3 regions of the Quadrisphaera sp. GCM10027208 genome follow, and region 1 is predicted to be linked to each of the others. Evidence: predicted binding sites of a transcription regulator. Region 1 holds the regulator's gene; each other region holds the start of a gene.
What was found. Region 1 encodes LexA, which represses DNA repair genes until DNA is damaged. Its sites were predicted from a motif close to TCGAACANNTGTTCGA; they were not measured.
Positions count from the first base shown of each region.

Region 1 (6,373 bases):
ACCGACGCCAAGGAGGACGCCGACCGGCTGGTCGCCGCCCACGAAGCGGAGCTGAGCCGGCTGCGGGGGCTGCTGCTGTCCAGCGAGACGGCCGTGGCGACGGCGGACGCCGAGGCCGAGCGGCTTGCCGAGGCCCGTCGTCAGGTGCTCGCCGGGACGACCAGGTCAGCCCCGCCGTCCAACCTCGACGGCCTGGACGTCGGGACCCTCGGCGGCGGCGGCAACGCCGTGACCGGGCGGACCGGTGCCTGCACGAGCCAGGGCGTCGAGCGGTTCCCCAACGGGCAGATCCCGCGCTCGGCGCTGTGCCCGCTGTGGGGCGCCCCGGGGCACCTGCTGCGCGCGGACGCCGCCTACGCCTTCGACCGACTGGCGGAGGCGTACGCCTCGACGTTCGCCGAGCCGATCTGCGTCACGGACTCCTACCGCACACTGCAGTCACAGGTCCGGCTGCGCGAGCAGAAGCCGGCCCTGGCGGCTCGGCCAGGCACCAGCAACCACGGCTGGGGCACGGCCGTCGACCTGTGCGGCGGCATCGACCGGTTCGGCACGCCCGAGCACCGGTGGATGCAGCTCAACGCCCCGCGCTTCGGCTGGTTCAACCCCGGGTGGGCACAGCAGGACGGCAGCAAGCCCGAGCCCTGGCACTGGGAGCTCGGCGCCTGACCCCTTCACCCCCTCGGTGATCATGCAATCCCGCCACCCCGAACGCCGCCCCCTCGATGATCATGCAATCCCGCCACCCCCGCACGCCGCCCCCTCGGTGATCATGCAATCCCGCCACCCCCGACGCCGCCCCCTCGGTGATCATGCAATCCCGCCACCCCGTACGGCCCACGTCCACTCACAAAGTGCTGGGTTGCTGGCGCAACACACCGCAAAAACCATGGTGAATCCAGCATTTTGTAACCGCCCGCAGCACCCGTAGCAATGCATTCAATCGCCCGACGCCGCGACATCTCCCCTTTCGTGATCATGCAATCCCGCCACCTTGCAGAAGGCAGCCAGCAGCGGCTAGACCGTATCCCACCTCGCGACGTTGCATGTAGGCCGAACTCCGCGGAGAGGGCCAGGACGGCCCGGTTCGCTCTGGAGGCTCGTCGCAGGACGGGCCCGGGATCGCCGTGCCCGCCTCTTCCAGATGGCGCAGTGCATGGTCACCACAAGGAGGGCCGAATCACAGGCGTCATGCCGCTTGAAAGGCCGACGCCAGAACCAAACAGGCACTCTTTCCACAGTCTGCCACAGAGTTCTGAATCAGTCAGAACTTCCCCGCGTAACGCCACTCTGCGCGGGCGATGCGTGAAGAGGTGGCGGGATTGCATGATCGCCGAAGGGGCAGCGTCCGGGGGTGTGACCAGGGTGGCGGGATTGCATGATCACCGAGGAGGGCGGCGTCCGGGGTGGCGGGATTGCATGATCACCGAGGGGGCGGCGTCCGGGGTGGCGGGATTGCATGATCACGAAGAGAGTGGTGCCGACCTGAGCACGGAGGGATTAGGGGGTGGCTGGGACGAGGAGCTCCTGGCCGACGTTCACCGCCGAGGTGCTCAGGCCGTTGAGAGTCCTGATCTCGACGATCACGTCGCGGACGTCCTCTCCTGGCGCGGCGACGCCGGAGGCGATGCCCCACAGCGTGTCGCCCGGCAGGACCACGACCGTGTCCATCGGCGGCGGGGCGGCGTCCGGACCGGCGAGAGCCTGCCCTGCGGCACCCAGCCCGGCGACGGCGAGGACCGCCGACAGGACCAGCATCAGGGTGAGTCGCCCGCGCCGGGTGATCCGCAGCGGCACGGCCGGTCCACCGGCTACGGCAGCCGGCGCCTGCCGCACCGGCAGGGGAACGACGTCGGCGGGCCGGTGCGACCGCGCACGGCGAACCGGGACCAGGCGGTGGTCGATCGTGACTGCGCTCATCAGGTACCTCCAGGGCGTTCCGTGACGTAGGGCCCGAACGTGTGTTCGATCGAACGCCTGTCCGATGTCTAGCACTCGGGAGCGACTGTGTCCACCGCTCCCGGCGCAGCCATCGGCCGGCCGCTCGCTTCCCACCTGGACGTCACTCCAGCACCGGGCACCGACAACGCCTCTACCCAGCGGTCTCGCCAGCACACCGCCGAGCAGCACTGACATCGCGACGACACGCTCGAACAGGTGTTTGAAACCGTCGGTGCCCCGGTCTAGCGTGTCGATCACCGGCGGCCGGCCAGCGCAGCGGCAGGACGGCAGAACCGGTCGAACAGAGCCAGCAGCACGACAGAGCCAGCAGCACGACAGAGCCAGCAGCACAACAGGGACGGAGCGGACGTGGCCACAGCGAAGGACCATCCCGGCACGACGGACGGCGCGACGGTGCACGAGCTGCCGGACCAGCCCGCCGGCGGGGACGGCCTCACGGCCCGGCAGCGCACGATCCTGGAGAGCATCCGCCACGCCGTGGAGACCCGCGGCTACCCGCCGAGCATGCGGGAGATCGGTCAGGCGGTGGGGCTGACGAGCCCGAGCAGCGTCGCGCACCAGCTCGCCGCCCTGGAGCGCAAGGGCTACCTGCGACGGGACCCGAACCGGCCGCGGGCCATCGAGGTGGTCACGCCGGGACGGGGCGCTCGCGCCACCGCCGAGTCCGAACTGCCCCCGGACGTCGACGAGACAGGTGTCGGGGACGCGCGGCCGGCGGCGTCGTACGTCCCGGTGGTCGGCCGGATCGCCGCCGGCGGGCCGATCCTCGCCGAGCAGGCGGTCGAGGACGTCTTCCCTTTGCCCCGTCAGCTCGTGGGTGACGGGCAGCTCTTCCTGCTCAAGGTGTCCGGTGACTCGATGATCGACGCCGCCATCTGCGACGGCGACTGGGTCGTCGTCCGGCAGCAGCCGGTCGCCGAGAACGGTGAGATCGTCGCCGCGATGATCGACGGCGAGGCGACGGTGAAGACGTTCAAGCGACGCGACGGTCACGTCTGGCTGCTGCCGCACAACCCGGCCTACGAGCCGATCCCCGGCGACGAGGCCACCGTGCTCGGCCGGGTCGTCGCGGTGCTGCGCAGCGTCTAACCGGCGGTGCTGCGCAGCGTCTAACCGGCACAGTCGATGCACACCCGCGCGGTGGGCCGGGCCGCCAACCGCTCCGCGGCCACCGGTCGTCCGCACCGCTCACACACCCCGTAGCGGCCGGCGTCCAGCCGTTGCACGGCCGCCTCGATCTCGGCGAGCTGCTGGCGTGCCTGCTCGCGCAGCGCCTGCAGCTGGGCTCGACCGACCGCGAGCCCGCCGGAGCCGTCCGGGTCGTGCTCGTCGTCGGTCGCCACCTCGGCAGCGGACTCCTCGAGTCGGCGGAGCTCCGCGTCCAGGGAGTTGACCCGGTCGCGTGTCGCGACGCGTTCAGCGTCCAGCCGCCGGCGCGGGTCCGCGTCCAGCCGCCGGCGCGGGTCGGCCTCCCCGCTCACGCGGGGGTGGCGAGGGCGTCGAGCACCAGCCGTACGTCGTCCTCGTCGTTCCACAGGTGGAAGGCGATCCGCACACTGCCCGCCCGGGCCGCGACGACCGCCCCGGCCCGTTCCAACCTGGCCTGCCGGTCGCCGTCCGGGTCCGGCAGGGACACGACCGCGCGCCCGGCCGGGGCGAGACCCAGCCCCTCTCGGAGCCGGTCGGCGAGCGCAGCGTCGTAAGCGCGCACCTCGGCCGGGTCCAGCGCGGCGAACAGCCGCAGCGCGGGCACCGTGCCGACCCAGGACAGCCACGCCGGGGACACGTCGAAGCGCCGGGCGTCCTGGGCCAGCCGCATCCGCGGTCCGTAGATGGAGTCCCACACGTCGTCACCGGCGTACCACCCGGCCGAGGTGGGTCGCAGCCACCCTGCCGCACGCTCGCTGATCGTCGCGAACGCCGACCCGCGTGGGCTGCACAGCCACTTGTACGCCGAGCAGATGGTGACGTCGAAGCGTGAGGCGTCCACGGGCATCCACCCCACCGCCTGGGTGAGGTCGCACAGGGTGGCCGCGCCGGCCTCGTCGGCCGCCTCGGCCACGGCGTCCCCGTCGACCACGGTGCCGCACGCCGACATCGCCAGCGAGAAGGCGACGAGGTCGGTGCTGGGACGCACCTCCTCGGCCAGGCGCTCCAGCGGGACGTGCCGGACGGTCACTCCGCGGTCGGCGTGGACCAGGAACGGGAAGATCACCGAGGTGAAGTCGCCGTCGACGCAGAGCACCTCGGCGCCGTCGGGCAGTGAGCTCGCAACCAGGCCGGCGAGCACGGACACCTGTGAGCCGACCGCGACCCTGGCGGGGTCGACGCCGACCAGCCCGGCGTACAGCCGGCGGGACTCCGCGACCGCGACGTCGTAGCGGCCGGGGGTGGCCCGGCCCCGGCGCCACTCGTCGAGCGCGTCCTGGAGCGCGGCGAGCACGCCTGTCGTCGGCAGGCCCATCGAGGCCGCGTTGAGGTAGCCGGGCACGGGCTCGAACTGCGCCCGGGCGTCCGCGACGCTCATCGGCACCGTCTGCTCAGCAGAAGTCGTCACACGGGTCAGCGTGCCGTGCCCGCCGCTGACGCCGCCAGCGGGGGGTGTCTCAGCCGCCGGCCGCCAGGGCCCGGGCGACGGGTTCGGCGACCGGCCACGGCTGCCCCGCGGCGGCGTCGATGCGGCGCAGCGCGTCCAGCACGGTGGCGCGGTCGGTCGTGCGCCACAGCGGCGGCAGCGACCGGGCCAGGAACGTGCCGTAGCGGGCGGTGGCCAGCCGGGAGTCGAGCACCGCGACCACGCCGCGGTCCTCGGCGGAGCGGATCAGCCGGCCGGCTCCCTGGGCCAGCCGCAGCGCGGCGTGGGTGGCGGCGACGGCCATGAAGCCGTTGCCCCCGGCGCGTGACACGGCCTCCTGCCGGGCGGAGGACAGCGGGTCGTCCGGTCGCGGGAACGGGATCCGGTCGATGACGACGAGCTGGCTGGCCGGCCCCGGCACGTCGACGCCCTGCCACAGCGACAACGTGCCGAACAGGCAGGTCGCCGGGTCTGCGGCGAACTGGCGGACGAGGGTGGCCGTCGTGTCGTCCCCCTGGCACAGCACCGGGACGTCGAGCCGGGCACGCAGCGCCTCGGCAGCGGCCTCGGCGGCGCGCCGGGAGGAGAACAGCCCGAGGGTGCGCCCGCCGGCGGCCTCGACGAGCTGGGCGAGCTCGTCCATGGCGGCGTCCGGGGTGCCGCTCCGGGTCGGCGGCGCCAGGTGCCGGGCGACGTAGAGGATGCCCTGGCGGGGGTAGTCGAACGGGCTGCCGACGTCCAGGCCGCGCCAGTCGGGGGCGTCGTCCCCGAGCAGGCCGACCGAGCCGGCCGCGGCGTCGAAGGTGCCGCCGAGCGACAGCGTGGCCGAGGTGAGGACGACGGTGCGCTCGTCGAACAGCTGCTCCCGCAGCGTCTCGGCGACCGACAGCGGCGCCACGTGCAGCGCCCGGCGCACCAGGGAGAAGCCGTCGTCGCGCACCGACAGCCAGGCGACGTCGTCCTCGGTGAGGGCGGCGAGCCGTTCGGCGACGTCGAAGACCTCCAGGACGGCGGACCGGGCGACCTGGCGGCCGCCGTCCCCCGTCTGGTCGTCCCCGCCGGCGGGCCGGTCGCCGTCCTTGAGCTGGGAGAGCACGTCGCGTGCGGCGTCCCGCAGGGAGACGACGGTGGCGAGCAGCGCCTCCGGCAGCCCGCTGGCGAACCGTCCCTCCGGGACGCCGTCGAGGACGGCGTCGAGGTCCTCACCGGCGACCTCGAGGCGCTGGGTGTCGGCGTCGCCGTGCCGCCGGGCACGGGTGGCAGCGGCCGACACCATGCCGGCGGTCAGCTGGCCGGAGACGACGGAGGTGACCCGGTCGGCCAGCTCGTGCCCCTCGTCGACGACGACCACGTCGTGCTCGGGCAGCAGCTGGCCGCCCTCCATCGCGTCGATGGCGAGGAAGGCGTGGTTGGTGACGACGACGTCGACGTGCCGGGCGCGCTCGCGCGCCCGTTCGACGAAGCACTCGGCGGCCTGCGGGCACCGCTGCGCGCCGAGGCACTCCGCGGCGGTGACGGACACCTGACGCCAGGCGCGCTCGGTCACCCCGGGGACGAGCTCGTCACGGTCGCCGCTGTCGGTGCCCTCGGCCCACTCCCGCAGCCGGACGACGTCGCGCCCCAGCCGGGACGTCGCACCAGCACCGGTGCCAGCACCGGTGCCGGCGCCGGCGTCCGGGACCGAGAAGAGGACGGCGTCGTCGTCCACCGGGAAGCCGCCGACGAGCTTGTGCCGGCAGACGTAGTGGGAGCGGCCCTTGACGAGCTGGTAGGTGGGCCGGCGACCGAGCGGACCGGCCAGGGCGTCGGCGAGGCGGGGCAGGTCCCGGTCGACGATCT
Region 1 is NZ_JBHSRC010000005.1:83,471-89,843, reverse strand. It holds gene ACFP6A_RS09760 (D-alanyl-D-alanine carboxypeptidase family protein) at 1-666, shown strand, start outside; gene ACFP6A_RS09755 (LysM peptidoglycan-binding domain-containing protein) at 1,498-1,917, opposite strand; gene lexA (transcriptional repressor LexA) at 2,308-3,048, shown strand; gene ACFP6A_RS09745 (TraR/DksA family transcriptional regulator) at 3,069-3,440, opposite strand; gene ACFP6A_RS09740 (aminotransferase class V-fold PLP-dependent enzyme) at 3,437-4,516, opposite strand; gene ACFP6A_RS09735 (ATP-dependent DNA helicase) at 4,566-6,373, opposite strand, start outside.

Region 2 (6,373 bases), on a different contig from region 1:
ACGCGGCCACGGCCGGCCGGTCGAAGAACGCGAGGTTCGCCACCGTGGACCCCAGCCAGGTCCAGCCGAGCAGCACCGCCGGCACGAGGTGGTCGGTCGGCAGCGGGCGGTGCCCGCGCCGCGCCGGGACGGCGAGGTGCAGGGCGCTCTGCAGGACGCCGGCGACGAGCAGCCACCCCGCGTAGTTCGTCAGCGGGACACCCGCGACGCCGGGCAGCGCCGGCTCCGGGAACGTCCACGTCCAGTGGCCGGCGGCCACCATCTGCGGGTCGAGGAACAGGTCCCAGGAGGCGAGCAGCCAGGCGGCGACGGGCACGGCCCGCCACGAGGGGCCGGCCAGTCGGCGGGCCGCGACGAGCGCGGGCCAGGCCATCATCGTCCAGGCCAGCGGGACGACGACGGGGACGCCGGCCACCTCCGGCCCGAGAGTGCCGGTGTAGGCGTACCGGCCGAACGGGACGCCGGTGCTCACCCCGACCACCTCGGCCGCCAGGCCGACCCCGCCGGCGACCCCGAGCACCCGCAGCGCGCCACCGGCCCCGACGGTCGCCGCCGCGTGCGTCAGGGCCGCGCCGCAGAACAGCAGCACGGAGACGACGGTCGCGGTGCGCAGCCCCGCGCCGTCCAGCAGCGGGTAGCTGATCTGGGTCAGCACGGCGGCTGCGGCGAGCAGCAGCGCGGCCCGGCGTGCCGTCACCGCAGCGTGCCCGGCTGCGTGCGCTGGCGGCGCTGGCGGCGCCAGGCGCGGACCCGGGAGAGCAGCAGCAGCACGAGCACGGTCCCGGTGACGAGGAGGACGGCCGCGACGCCGGCCGCCAGCCACGGGGCCACCAGCACCAGGGAGACCACCGAGGCGACCCCGACGTCCTCGGCGACGCTCACGGCGACGTTGCTGGCCGGCTCCGGGGAGGTGTTGACCGCCGCCCGCAGACCGGCCTTGACGGCGTGGCTGGCCAGGGCCGTCACCCCGCCGGCGGTGGCGGCCAGCGCCTGCTCCACGCTCGAGGCCTCCCCGGCGAGCAGGGCACCGAGGACGGCGCCCACGGTCGGACGGATCGCGGTGTGGACGGCGTCCCAGGTGGAGTCCAGGTAGGGGACCTTGTCGGCCACCGCGTCGACGGCGAACAGCACCCCGGCCGCGACGAGCACGTCGGTGCGGGCCAGCACGTCGGGGACCGCCGCGACGCCGGCGAACCGCTCGACCAGACCCAGAATCAGGACGACGAGGTAGGCGTTGACGCCGCTCGCCCAGCCCGTGGTGAACACCCACGGCAGCAGCTCCACGCGCCCCTCCTTCCGTCACTCCTTCGCCGTCACGGCCGGCCGGCACCGGTCTCAGGCCCGGTAGGACCCCAGTGTGCCGCGCGCGCCCAGCACCTCGAACCGGGCGAACAGCTCCTCGCCGTACCAGCCCTCGGCGCCGGTGCGTCGGACCACCTCGGCGTGCGCGGCCCGCCGGTGGGCGAACTCCTGCAGCGCGGCGTCGTCGTCCCACAGCGAGAACGTGCCCTGCAGGCCGACCGGCGCCTCGCCGATCCCGATGGCGAGCCGGAGCCCGCCCACCCGGTGCAGGTCCACGGCCACCGGCGGGACGGCGCGGTGGAAGGTCAGCAGCGACCGGGTGCGGACCCGGGCCCGGGTGATGCTGGCGACCGGGCCGGTGACCCGCCGCGGGACCGGCTCGCCGAACGGTTCGCGTCCCGCCCACCGCCCGCGGGAGGCGAGCGGGCGCAGGACGACGTGCAGGCGCTCCTCGGCGATCCGGTCCCAGCCCCGCACCGTCGCCGAGTCCTCGAACGCGGTCGCGGCTGCCTCGTCGTCCCAGGTGGTGAGCAGTGCCCAGTGCCGCGGGTCGGCGTCCCGGACGGTGAACGTGCGTCCCCGGCCGGTGCCGAGCAGCCGGCTGAACCGGGCCGGGCCGTGGCGCAGCAGCAGGGGGTCCAGGGCCATCCGGCCGAGCGCGGCGGGAACGGCGCGGGACGGCACCCCCCAGACCGACAGGGTGACGAGCGGGACCACCGGTCAGCCGACCTCGACCGGCTGGCCGGCGGTGATCCGCAGCAGCTCGTCGTAGCGGGTGGGGAACACGGTGCGCGGGTGCCCGCCGGCGGCCCAGACGACGTCGTGCTGGGCGAGGGCGACGTCGACGAGGGTCTGCAGCGGTTCGGTGTGCCCGACCGGGGCGACGCCGCCGATGGCGAAACCGGTGCGGCGGCGGACGAGGTCCGGGTCCGCCCGGTGCAGGGCGGGGACGCCGAGCACGCCGGCGACCCGGGCCGGGTCGACCCGGTGGGCGCCGGAGGTGAGCACGAGCACGGGACGGCGTCCGTCGGGGTCGTCCGGGTCGTCCACGGCGAAGATCAGGGAGTTGGCGATCTGACCGACCTCGACGCCGAGCGCGGCGGCCGCCAGGGCGGCGGTCCGGACGTGCTCGTCCAGGGCCACGATCCGGCCGGTGGCGCCGAGCTCGTCGAGGGCGGCGCGGACCCGCTGGACGCTGGGGTGGGCCAGGACGGGATCGTCCGGGCCCGGTCGGGTGGAGGGAGCCGTCATGGGGAAAGGCTAGTTGTCCCCAGGTCCAGAACTCGCTGTTGACGGGACCGTCGTCGCCGGGGTGTACTGTCGCCATCGTTCGAACAGGTGTTCGACAGATGGTCGACAAAGGGTCCGGGTCCCCGTCCCGGCCCCGTGGCACCTGTCGGACGGTCGCACGACGCGGGAGTCGCACCCGTGTCGGGCGGTCCGGAGCGGTGGTGCCTCGACCCCGCCCCGCTCCGGACCGCCGGTCGGCTGAGTCGCGGCCGAGGCCGCAGGGGAGGGCAGCACGGTGCGGACCTACGACGACCCGGTGGACGTGCGCGGCCAGGACGCGCCCCACCAGTTCCTCTGGCGGGGGCGGCTGTACGTCGTCCGGGAGGTGCTCTCGCACTGGTACGAGCGCACCGCCTGGTGGGACGGCGCGGCCGCCCAGGCCGTGCGCGGGAGCGCCGACCCGGTCGTCTCCCCGCCGCCGGCCGGCGCCGTGGACCCCGCGGCCGCGTCGTCCGGGCCGGACGTCGAGCGGGAGGTGTGGCGGGTCGAGGCGAGCGCCGGGCGCACCGCCGGCTGCGGGGTCTTCGACCTCGTGCTGTCCCGTCCCGTCGGCCGGCCGGCGCAGACCGGGTGGCGGCTGGTCCGGGTCGTGGACTGAGGAGGTGCCGACGATGACGACGACAGCGACGACGACAACGACGACAGCGACGACAGCGACGAGAACGAGGACGGCGAGGACGACGGGCGCGGCGGGTCCTCGGCCGGCCCCCGTTCCGGTGGCCGCCGTCGAGCTGCTCGACCGGGCCGCCCGCGGCCTGGCCCGGGCGGAGCTGGCCGGCACGCCGGGGGAGCGGTACGTCGCCGCCCACCTGGCGGCGCTGCGCTGCGCCGCCGCGGTCCTCGCGGTCCGTGGCCGGCCGAGCCGCCGCGGCCCGCGCAGCGTCTGGGAGGTGCTGCCGCGGGTGGCCCCCGAGCTCGGTGAGTGGGCGGCGTTCTTCGCCTCGACGGCGTCCCGCCGGGCCGCGGTCGAGGCCGGCCGGGGGGAGACCGTCACGGCCCGGGAGGCCGACGACCTGCTCCGGGACGCCGGCGCCTTCGCCGTCCTCGTCGCCGGGTCCCTCGGCGTCCCGGTGCCTTCCGCCCTGGCGGTCTGATGCCCGTCACCCACCTGCCCTCCGGCACCCACCTGCCCTCCTTCACCCACCTGCACGTGGCCTCCGGCTACTCGATGCGGTACGGCGCGAGCACCCCGGCCGCGCTCGTCGAGCGGGCGGCCGGGCTGGGGCTCGACGCGCTGGCCCTCACCGACCGGGACGGGCTCTACGGGGCGGTCAAGTTCGTCACCGCCTGCCGGGACGCCGGCCTCACCCCGGTGCTCGGGGTCGACCTGGCGGTCGAGCCGAGCGGGCTGGCCGCCGGCCTGCCGGCCTGGGCCGACCCCGGCGCCGCGGCTCGCGGCGTCCGCGGCGGCACCCCGGTCCGGGGCGGGTCGGCCGTCGACCCCCGGCTGCCCCGGGTCACCGTGCTCGCCCACGGCAGCGTCGCCCCCGACGAGGTGAGCGCCGGGCTGGCGCCCGGAGCCGGCTACGCCCGCCTGTCCCGGCTGGTCTCGGCGACCCACCTGCGGGGCGAGCGGGGCACCCCGGTGGCGACCGCTGCCCTCGTCGGCGAGCACGCCGAGGCCGCCGACGGGACCCCCGCCCTCACCGTGCTGCTGGGTCCGGGCTCCGAGCTGGGCCGCGCCGTCCTGGCCCGCCGGACCGACCTGGCCCGGGCCGTGCTCGCCTCCTGGTACTCCGTCCTGCCGCCCGGGTCGCTCGCCGTCGAGGTGGTCTGCCACCGGGGACCGGACGGCACCCCCGGCAGCCTCGGGCACGCGGCCCGGATGCTCGCCCTGGCCCGGGAGGCCGGGATCCCGGCCGTGCTGACCAACGCCGTCCGGTACGCCACCGGTGAGGACGCGGCGACCGTCGACGTCCTCGACGCCGCCCGGCGGCTCGTCCCGATGGACGCCCGGCACCTGGACCGGACCACCGCCCAGGGCTACCTCAAGGGTGCCGAGGAGATGGCCGCCCTGGCGGCCGAGGTCGCCCGGGCGGCGGGCGGGAGCGGACCCGCCGACCTGCTCACCGGCACCGAGCGGGTCGCCGCCCGGTGCCGGCTCGACCCGGTCCGGGACCTCGGCCTCGGCTCGGTGCACCTCCCCGAGCCGGCCGTTCTCGGCCTCGGCCCGGACGACGACCCCGACGCCGTCCTGCGGGCCCGGTGCGAGGCCGGGATCGGCCGCCGCTACCCGGGCGCCGGGCAGCGCCAGCTCGCCGCGGTCCGGGCCCGCCTCGACGACGAGCTGGCCACCGTCGCCGCGCTGGGCTACCCGACGTACTTCCTCACCGTGGCCGACGTCTGCGACCTCGTCCGCTCGATGGGGGTGCGGGTCGCCGCCCGCGGCTCGGGGGCCGGCAGCCTGGTCAACCACCTGCTCGGCGTCTCGGGGGTGGACCCGATGGCGCACGGCCTGCTGATGGAGCGGTTCTGCACGCCGCTGCGCACCGAGCTGCCCGACATCGACATCGACGTCGAGTCCGCCCGCCGCACCGAGGTCTACGAGCGGGTGATCGAACGGTTCGGCGGGCAGCGGGTGGCCGCGGTGTCGATGATGGACACCTACCGGGTCCGGCACGCCGTCCGGGACGCCGGCGCGGCGCTCGGGATGCCGCCGGGCGAGATCGACGCGATCGCCACGGCGTTCCCGCACATCCGCGCCCGGGACGCGCGGGCCGCGCTCGCCGAGCTGCCCGAGCTGCGCGCCTCCGGGATCGGCTCCTCCCGGCTCGACCTGCTCCTCGACACCGTCGAGCGGCTCGACGGGCTGCCCCGGCACGTCGCGCTGCACCCGTGCGGGGTGCTGCTGTCGGACGCCACCCTGCTGGACCGCACCCCGGTCGAGGCGAGCTGGCAGGGCTTCCCGATGAGCCAGTACGACAAGGACGACGTCGAGGTGCTCGGCCTGCTCAAGCTCGACGTGCTCGGGGTCCGGATGCAGTCGGCGATGGCGTACGCGCTCGAGGAGGTCGAGCGGGTGGACGGGGAGCGCGTCGACCTCGACGCGGTGCCGCTGGACGACGAGCCGACGTTCCGGCTGATCCGCTCCACCCGCACGCTCGGCTGCTTCCAGATCGAGTCACCCGGGCAGCGCGAGCTCGTCGGCAAGTTCGCCCCCCAGGACTTCGCCGACCTCGTCATCGACATCTCGCTGTTCCGCCCGGGCCCGGTGAAGTCCGACATGGTGACCCCGTTCCTGTCGGCGCGGCAGGGCTGGCGGGCGCCGGAGTACCTGCACGAGACGCTGCGTGAGCCGCTCGCCGAGACCTACGGGGTCGTCGTCTTCCACGAGCAGGTGCTGCACATCGTCGCGCGGACCGCCGGGGTGAGCCTGGCCGAGGCCGACGAGGTCCGCCGTGCCCTCGGCTCCCGGGACGGGCAGGCCGAGGTGGAGGCGTGGTGGCGGCCCCGGGCCGCGGCGAACGGCTACTCCCCGCAGGACGTCGACCGGATCTGGACGGTGCTGCGCTCCTTCGCCTCCTTCGGGTTCTGCAAGGCGCACGCGGCCGCGTTCGCGCTGCCCACCTACCAGTCCGCGTGGCTCAAGACCCACCACCCGGCGGCCTTCCTCGCCGGGGTGCTCACCCACGACCCGGGGATGTACCCCAAGCGGCTGATCCTCGACGACGCGCGCAACCTCGGCATCGCCGTCCTGCCGCTCGACGTCAACCGCTCCGACGGCTGCTACCGGGTGGAGCGGGTGGCTCCGTGCCCGCCCGCCGGCGGTGGCCCCCGGGAC
Region 2 is NZ_JBHSRC010000003.1:227,466-233,838, reverse strand. It holds gene ACFP6A_RS06525 (carotenoid biosynthesis protein) at 1-697, opposite strand, end outside; gene ACFP6A_RS06520 (DUF4126 domain-containing protein) at 694-1,284, opposite strand; gene ACFP6A_RS06515 (monooxygenase) at 1,336-2,019, opposite strand; gene ACFP6A_RS06510 (YbaK/EbsC family protein) at 2,023-2,553, opposite strand; gene ACFP6A_RS06505 (DUF6504 family protein) at 2,828-3,190, shown strand; gene ACFP6A_RS06500 (SAV_6107 family HEPN domain-containing protein) at 3,204-3,686, shown strand; gene ACFP6A_RS06495 (DNA polymerase III subunit alpha) at 3,686-6,373, shown strand, end outside.
Region 2: the regulator LexA is predicted to act here: its motif matches at 2,633-2,648, upstream of ACFP6A_RS06505 (DUF6504 family protein).

Region 3 (6,373 bases), on a different contig from region 1:
GAGGAGACCGACCGGTTCAAGGCCCGGATCGCCGACGGCGAGGCCCTCGACCACCTGCTGCCCGAGGCGTTCGCCAACGTCCGGGAGGCGGCCCGCCGCTCCCTGGGCCAGCGGCACTTCGACGTCCAGCTCATGGGCGGCGCCGCCCTGCACCTGGGCAACATCGCCGAGATGAAGACCGGTGAGGGCAAGACCCTCGTCGCCACCCTGCCGGCGTACCTCAACGCGCTGACCGGCAAGGGCGTGCACGTCGTCACCGTCAACGACTACCTCGCCTCCTACCAGAGCGACCTCATGGGCCGGGTGTACCGGTTCCTCGGCCTGACCTCGGCGTGCGTGCTCGACGGGATGCGCCCTGACGAGCGCCGCGTCGCCTACGCCGCCGACATCACCTACGGCACGAACACCCAGTTCGGGTTCGACTACCTGCGCGACAACATGGCCTGGAACGCCGCCGAGCTGGTCCAGCGCGGCCACCACTTCGCCATCGTCGACGAGGTCGACTCGATCCTCATCGACGAGGCCCGCACCCCGCTGATCATCTCCGGCCCGGCGACCGGTGACGCGAGCAAGTGGTTCGGCGAGTTCGCGAAGATCGCCCTGCGGCTCACCCGGGACGAGGACTACGAGGTCGACGAGAAGAAGCGCACCGTCGGCATCCTGGAGTCCGGGATCGAGAAGGTCGAGGACTACCTCGGCATCGACAACCTCTACGACGCCGTCAACACCCCGTACGTCGGGTACCTCAACAACGCGGTCAAGGCCAAGGAGCTCTACAAGCGGGACAAGGACTACGTCGTCGTCGACGGCGAGGTCCTCATCGTCGACGAGCACACCGGCCGCATCCTCGCCGGCCGCCGCTACAACGAGGGCATGCACCAGGCCATCGAGGCCAAGGAGGGGGTGGAGATCAAGGCCGAGAACCAGACCCTGGCCACCATCACCCTGCAGAACTACTTCCGGATGTACGACAAGCTCTCCGGGATGACCGGCACGGCGATGACCGAGGCGGCAGAGTTCACCTCCATCTACTCGCTCGGTGTCGTGCCGATCCCGACGAACCGGCCGATGATCCGCAAGGACCAGCCGGACCTCGTCTACAAGACCGAGGTGGCCAAGTTCGACGCCGTCGTCGAGGACATCGCCGAGCGGCACCGGGCCGGCCAGCCGGTCCTCGTCGGCACGACGAGCGTCGAGAAGAGCGAGTACCTGTCGAAGAAGCTGCACGAGAAGCGGATCCCGCACGAGGTGCTCAACGCCAAGCAGCACGAGCGGGAGGCGGCGATCGTCGCGATGGCCGGGCGCAAGGGCGCGGTCACCGTCGCGACGAACATGGCCGGCCGTGGTACCGACATCATGCTCGGCGGCAACGCCGAGTTCATGGCCGTCGCCGAGCTCGCGGCCCGGGGCCTGGATCCGGCCGAGAACGCCGAGGAGTACGAGGCCGCCTGGCCCGACGCGCTGGAGAAGGCGCAGCAGGCCGTCGCCGCCGAGCACGAGGAGGTCACCGAGCTCGGTGGGCTGTACGTGCTGGGTACCGAGCGGCACGAGTCCCGCCGGATCGACAACCAGCTGCGCGGCCGCTCCGGGCGCCAGGGCGACCCGGGGGAGTCCCGGTTCTACCTCTCCCTCACCGACGACCTCATGCGGCTGTTCAACTCCGCGGTCGCCGAGTCCCTGCTGACCCGGGCCGGCATCCCGGACGACGTCCCGCTGGAGTCCAAGATGGTCTCCCGGGCGATCCAGAGCGCGCAGAGCCAGGTCGAGGCCCGCAACTTCGAGATCCGCAAGAACGTCCTGAAGTACGACGACGTCCTCAACCGCCAGCGCGAGGTGATCTACGCCGAGCGGCGCCGGGTGCTCGAGGGGGAGGACCTGCACGAGCAGGTCCGGCACTTCATCGACGACGTCGTCACCAGCTACGTCACGGCCGCCACCGCCGAGGGGTTCGCCGAGGAGTGGGACCTCGACCAGCTGTGGAGCGCGCTGCGGACCCTCTACCCGGTGTCGCTGACCGTCGAGGAGGTCGTGGAGGAGGCCGGCGGGCGCGAGCGGCTCACCGCGGCCGGCCTGGCCGAGGAGCTGCGCTCGGACGCCCAGCTGGCGTACACGGCCCGCGAGGAGCAGGTCGGCTCGGCGGCGATGCGGGAGCTCGAGCGCCGCGTCGTGCTGTCGGTGCTGGACCGCAAGTGGCGCGAGCACCTCTACGAGATGGACTACCTGCAGGAGGGCATCTCGCTGCGGGCGATGGCGCAGCGTGACCCGCTGGTGGAGTACCAGCGGGAGGGCTACCAGCTCTTCCAGGCGATGACCGAGGCCATCAAGGAGGAGTCGGTCGGGTACCTGTTCAACCTGGAGGTCCAGGTCTCCGCGCCCGCCGAGCAGGAGGGTGCGATGCACACCGGTGCGGCGCCGGTCCTCGTCGCCAAGGGCCTCGTCGGTCCGGAGCGTCCGGCCCGGCTGCAGTACACGGCCCCGACCGTGGACGGCGAGGGGGACGTCGAGGTGCGCACCGAGGGGGACGGCGCAGCCGGTGGGACGTCCGGGTCGGACGCCGCGGGCGGCTCCCGCCGGGAGCGCCGGGCCGCGCAGCGGCGGGCCCGGCGCAAGGGCTGAGCCTCAGCCCATCTCCAGGGCGGTGGCCCGCCAGCGTCCGTCGAGCCCTTCGAGGCGCAGGGCCACGGCACGCACCCGGCCGCGGTCGACGACGACGGCGCTCGCCTCTACCACGCCGGGGACCGGCTCGGTCGTGTGCACCGAGCGGACCACCGCGCGGCGCACCGGTGCCCGCTCCTGACGCCCCGGCACCGACGTCGACGTCGGTGGCCGGCGCAGCCGGGCGGCCAGCGCGGCGCGGCGCTGCAGCGCCGCGTAGACGTCCGCGGACAGCCAGCGGACGAGCTGACCGGCGGGGCGGGTCCCGGCGAGCACCTCGACGACGGCCTGGACCACCGCCCCGGCGACCTCCCGCGGGTCCGGCAGCCGGTCTGGGGACGTCGGCTGCGGCCCGGCCCAGGCGTCGGCGGCCGGGTCCGGCTGCGTGCTCGCCGAGAACGTCAGGTCGAGCATGTGCTGCTGGTGCGCCGACGCCGACGCCGCCGGCGCCCGGGTCAGCCGGGTGCTGGGGAACGGCTCGCTGACCGGCACCGGCAGCCGGCGCAGCGTCGGGGCGCTCATGAGCCGGCCGCCGGCGGCACGAGCCGCTGACCGGGCAGCAGCAGGTCGGGGTCCGGGCCGATCACGTCACGGTTGGCCGCCCACCAGCGGGGCCACTCGGCGGCGATCTCGGCGGCGCCCGCGCCCGCGGGCAGGGACCGGGCGGCGATGTCCCACAGGGTGTCCCCGCGGCGGACGACGACGGCGTCCTCGGAGCGCAGGTGGGCCCGCGCCGGTGCGGCCTCGGACGCCGGCAGCGACGCGGCCGGCTGGGTCGCCGTCGGTCGTGGTGCCGGGTCCGGTGCCCGCGCGGGGGTCCACCCCGTGGCCGCCCGCCAGCCGGGGTCGAACGGGTCCTGCCAGGCCGGTGACTCCGCGGCGTGCTCCGTGGCCTGCTCCGTGGCGGGCTGCGTGGCCAGCTCTGTGACCACGACCAGCGCCTCGGTGGCGGCAGGGGCCGGTACCGCACCGGCCGCTCCCGCCGTCCCGCACGCGATCCCCATGCCCAGGACCGCGGCGACGAGGCGCTGGGTGGCCCGTGGCGCCGTCGCGGCCGCCCGGCGTACGGGGACAGGTGCCGGCGTCCCGGCGCGAGTGGCGAGCAGGTCCACCGCGGTGAGCGCGGCGCCGGCGACCAGCCACAGCGTGCCGAGGCCGACGGCCACGGTGCCCACCGCGACCACGGCCTGGGTCAACCCGGCCGGGCTGGCGGCCGGCACCCCACCGGCGACCAGCCCGGCGACGTCCGCCGTCCCGGCCCGGACGGCCGCGATCCCGGCGGTCGCGCCTGCCGCGAGCCCCGCGGTCAGCACCCCCAGCCGGGCCCACGGCGTCCCCGCGCCCGCCGTCCTGCCGCTGCGGCCCGGTCCGCCCGTCCGCGCCCTGCTCGTCGTCCTGACCATGTGCGTACCCCGTCACTAGCAGCCGTTTGATGCTGTTTGCTGTGCGACAGGTATAGACGGTTCAGGACGATGCGTCTAGCCGACGTTGAGTGGCTGTGGATGACTGGCGTGGGACGACGGAGCTCCCCCACCCCCTCGCGCTCAGCCGGACATCCCTCTTCGTGATCATGCAATCCCGCCACCCATCCCGCCACCCATCCCGCCGCCCTCCCGTTCGCAGAATGCTGGGTTGTGGGCGCGACACGCCGGCCAAGCTGTGCCGAACGCAGCATTCTGTGGGGCAGGCGCGTGACCTGGTAGGTGGCGGGATTGCATGATCACGAAGAGGGGGAAGAGGGGGCAGGGGGGGAGGGGGGGGTGTGGGTGGGGAGGAGCGGGGGCGGGGCGGTTGCGCCTACGGTGGCCGCCGTGCGCTGGGAGTCCCTGTTCGACGACCTCGAGGCCCAGATGGCCGCCGCCGAGGCGGCCGAGCACGCGGCGGAGGTCGCCGACCGGGTCCGCGCGGAGCTGGCCCGCACCTCGCTCGCGGACCGGTTGCGGGCGGTCGTCGGGCAGCCGGTCCGGGTGAGCGTGGCCGACCACGGGCCGCTGACCGGGGTGTGCCTCGACGTCGCCCCGGAGTGGTTCGTGCTGCGCACGGACGCCGGCCAGGCGCTGGTGCCCACCGCGGCGGTCGGCTGGGTGGACGGCCTGACCCGGGAGGTGGCCCCGCCGGCCGGGCAGGTGCTGCGCCGGCTCGGCCTGGCCTCGGCGCTGCGCGCGCTGGCGCGGGACCGCACCGGGCTGCGGGTGGTCACCTCGGCCGGCACGGTGACCGGGACCCTGGACCGGGTCGGCGCGGACCACGTCGACGTCGCGGAGCACCCGGCGGGCGAGCCGCGGCGGGCGGTCGCCGTCCGCGGCGTGCTCAGCGTCCCGTTCGCCGCGCTGCGGGTCGTCCACGGGGCCCGGTAGGTCGCGGCGGCCGGTGGGCCGCGGCGGCCGGGGCCACCTCAGTCGGCGGGCTCGTCCTCGTCGGCGCCCCGCGCCACCATGGCGGCCGTCTCGGCGTACTTGCGCTCGATGTACTCCTCGAGCCGGCTGACCTCCACCCGCCACTGGCCACGGCCACCGACCTTGATCGCCGGGAGCTCGCCGCTGCGCACGAGGGCGTACGCCTGGTTGGCCGAGACGTTGAGGATCTCCGCCACCTCGCTCAGCGGCAGGAACCTCGGGGGCACGCTCATCCCCTCCTCGATCAGCCGCGGACCCGTCGTGGAGAGTCTGGCACGGCGCCGCGCCGGCGCGACCAGGCCCGTCGACGACCTGTGGACGACGGCTTCCGCCGTCGGTCTCCGCCGGGCAGGATGAGGCCGCAACGGGGGCGCCGGCGGCGGCGTCGTCCCGCCGACCGTGACCGGGGAGCGTGTCGTGACCGAACTGCCCAGCCCGCAGGCGCGCCGCCTGCGACCACCCTCCTGGCGCGACCCGCGCCTGCTCGTCGGCGTCCTGCTCGTCCTCGGGTCGGTCGTCCTGGGCAGCCGGGTCGTCGCCGCGGCCGACGACACGGTCGCGGTGTGGGCGGCCGTCGGGCCGCTCGTCGCCGGTGACCCGGTGACGCCGGAGCGGCTGACCGCGGTCGACGTCCGGCTGGGGGAGGCGAGCAGCGCCTACCTGCCCGCCGCGGACCCGCCACCCGACGGCGCCGTGCTGCTGCGCCCCGTGGGGGACGGCGAGCTCCTGCCCCGGGCCGCCCTCGGCAGCGCCGACGCGATCCAGCGGCGAGCCGTGGGCATCCCCGTGGCCGGTGCCCTGCCCGACGGGGTGGTCAAGGGCGCGCTCGTCGACGTCTGGGTCTCCCCGCCGGACCCGGAGCGTGCCGGGGAGTTCGGCGAACCCGAGCTGCTGGCCGCCGCAGCCGAGGTCGCCGGGGTGGCCACGGGCGGCAGCGGGTTCGCCGCCAGCGGGTCGACCACCGTCCAGGTGCTGCTCGCCGAGGCTGAGCTGCGCGCAGCGCTGCGGTCGCTGGCCGCCGACGCCGAGATCGCGCTGGTCCTCGTGCCCGGGTCGACGCCGCGATGACGCTCCCGGTCCTCACCGCCGTCACCGGTGCGTGGGAGGCCCCGCTCGTCGGCGGGATCGAGCGCTCCCGCACCGGGCTCGTCGTCGTCCGCCGCTGCGCCGACCTCACCGAGCTGCTCGCCGCCGCAGCCGCCGGCCAGGGCCGTGCCGTGCTGCTGTCCGCGGACCTGCGCCGGCTCGACACCGCCGCGGTCGACCGGCTCGCAGCCGCCCGCGTCGCCGTCGTCGGCCTCGTCGACCCGGACGACGACGGC
Region 3 is NZ_JBHSRC010000003.1:476,999-483,371, reverse strand. It holds gene secA (preprotein translocase subunit SecA) at 1-2,616, shown strand, start outside; gene ACFP6A_RS07645 (Rv3235 family protein) at 2,620-3,177, opposite strand; gene ACFP6A_RS07640 (LysM peptidoglycan-binding domain-containing protein) at 3,174-4,058, opposite strand; gene ACFP6A_RS07635 (hypothetical protein) at 4,467-5,012, shown strand; gene ACFP6A_RS07630 (helix-turn-helix domain-containing protein) at 5,051-5,284, opposite strand; gene ACFP6A_RS07625 (hypothetical protein) at 5,469-6,119, shown strand; gene ACFP6A_RS07620 (CpaE family protein) at 6,116-6,373, shown strand, end outside.
Region 3: the regulator LexA is predicted to act here: its motif matches at 4,073-4,088, upstream of ACFP6A_RS07640 (LysM peptidoglycan-binding domain-containing protein).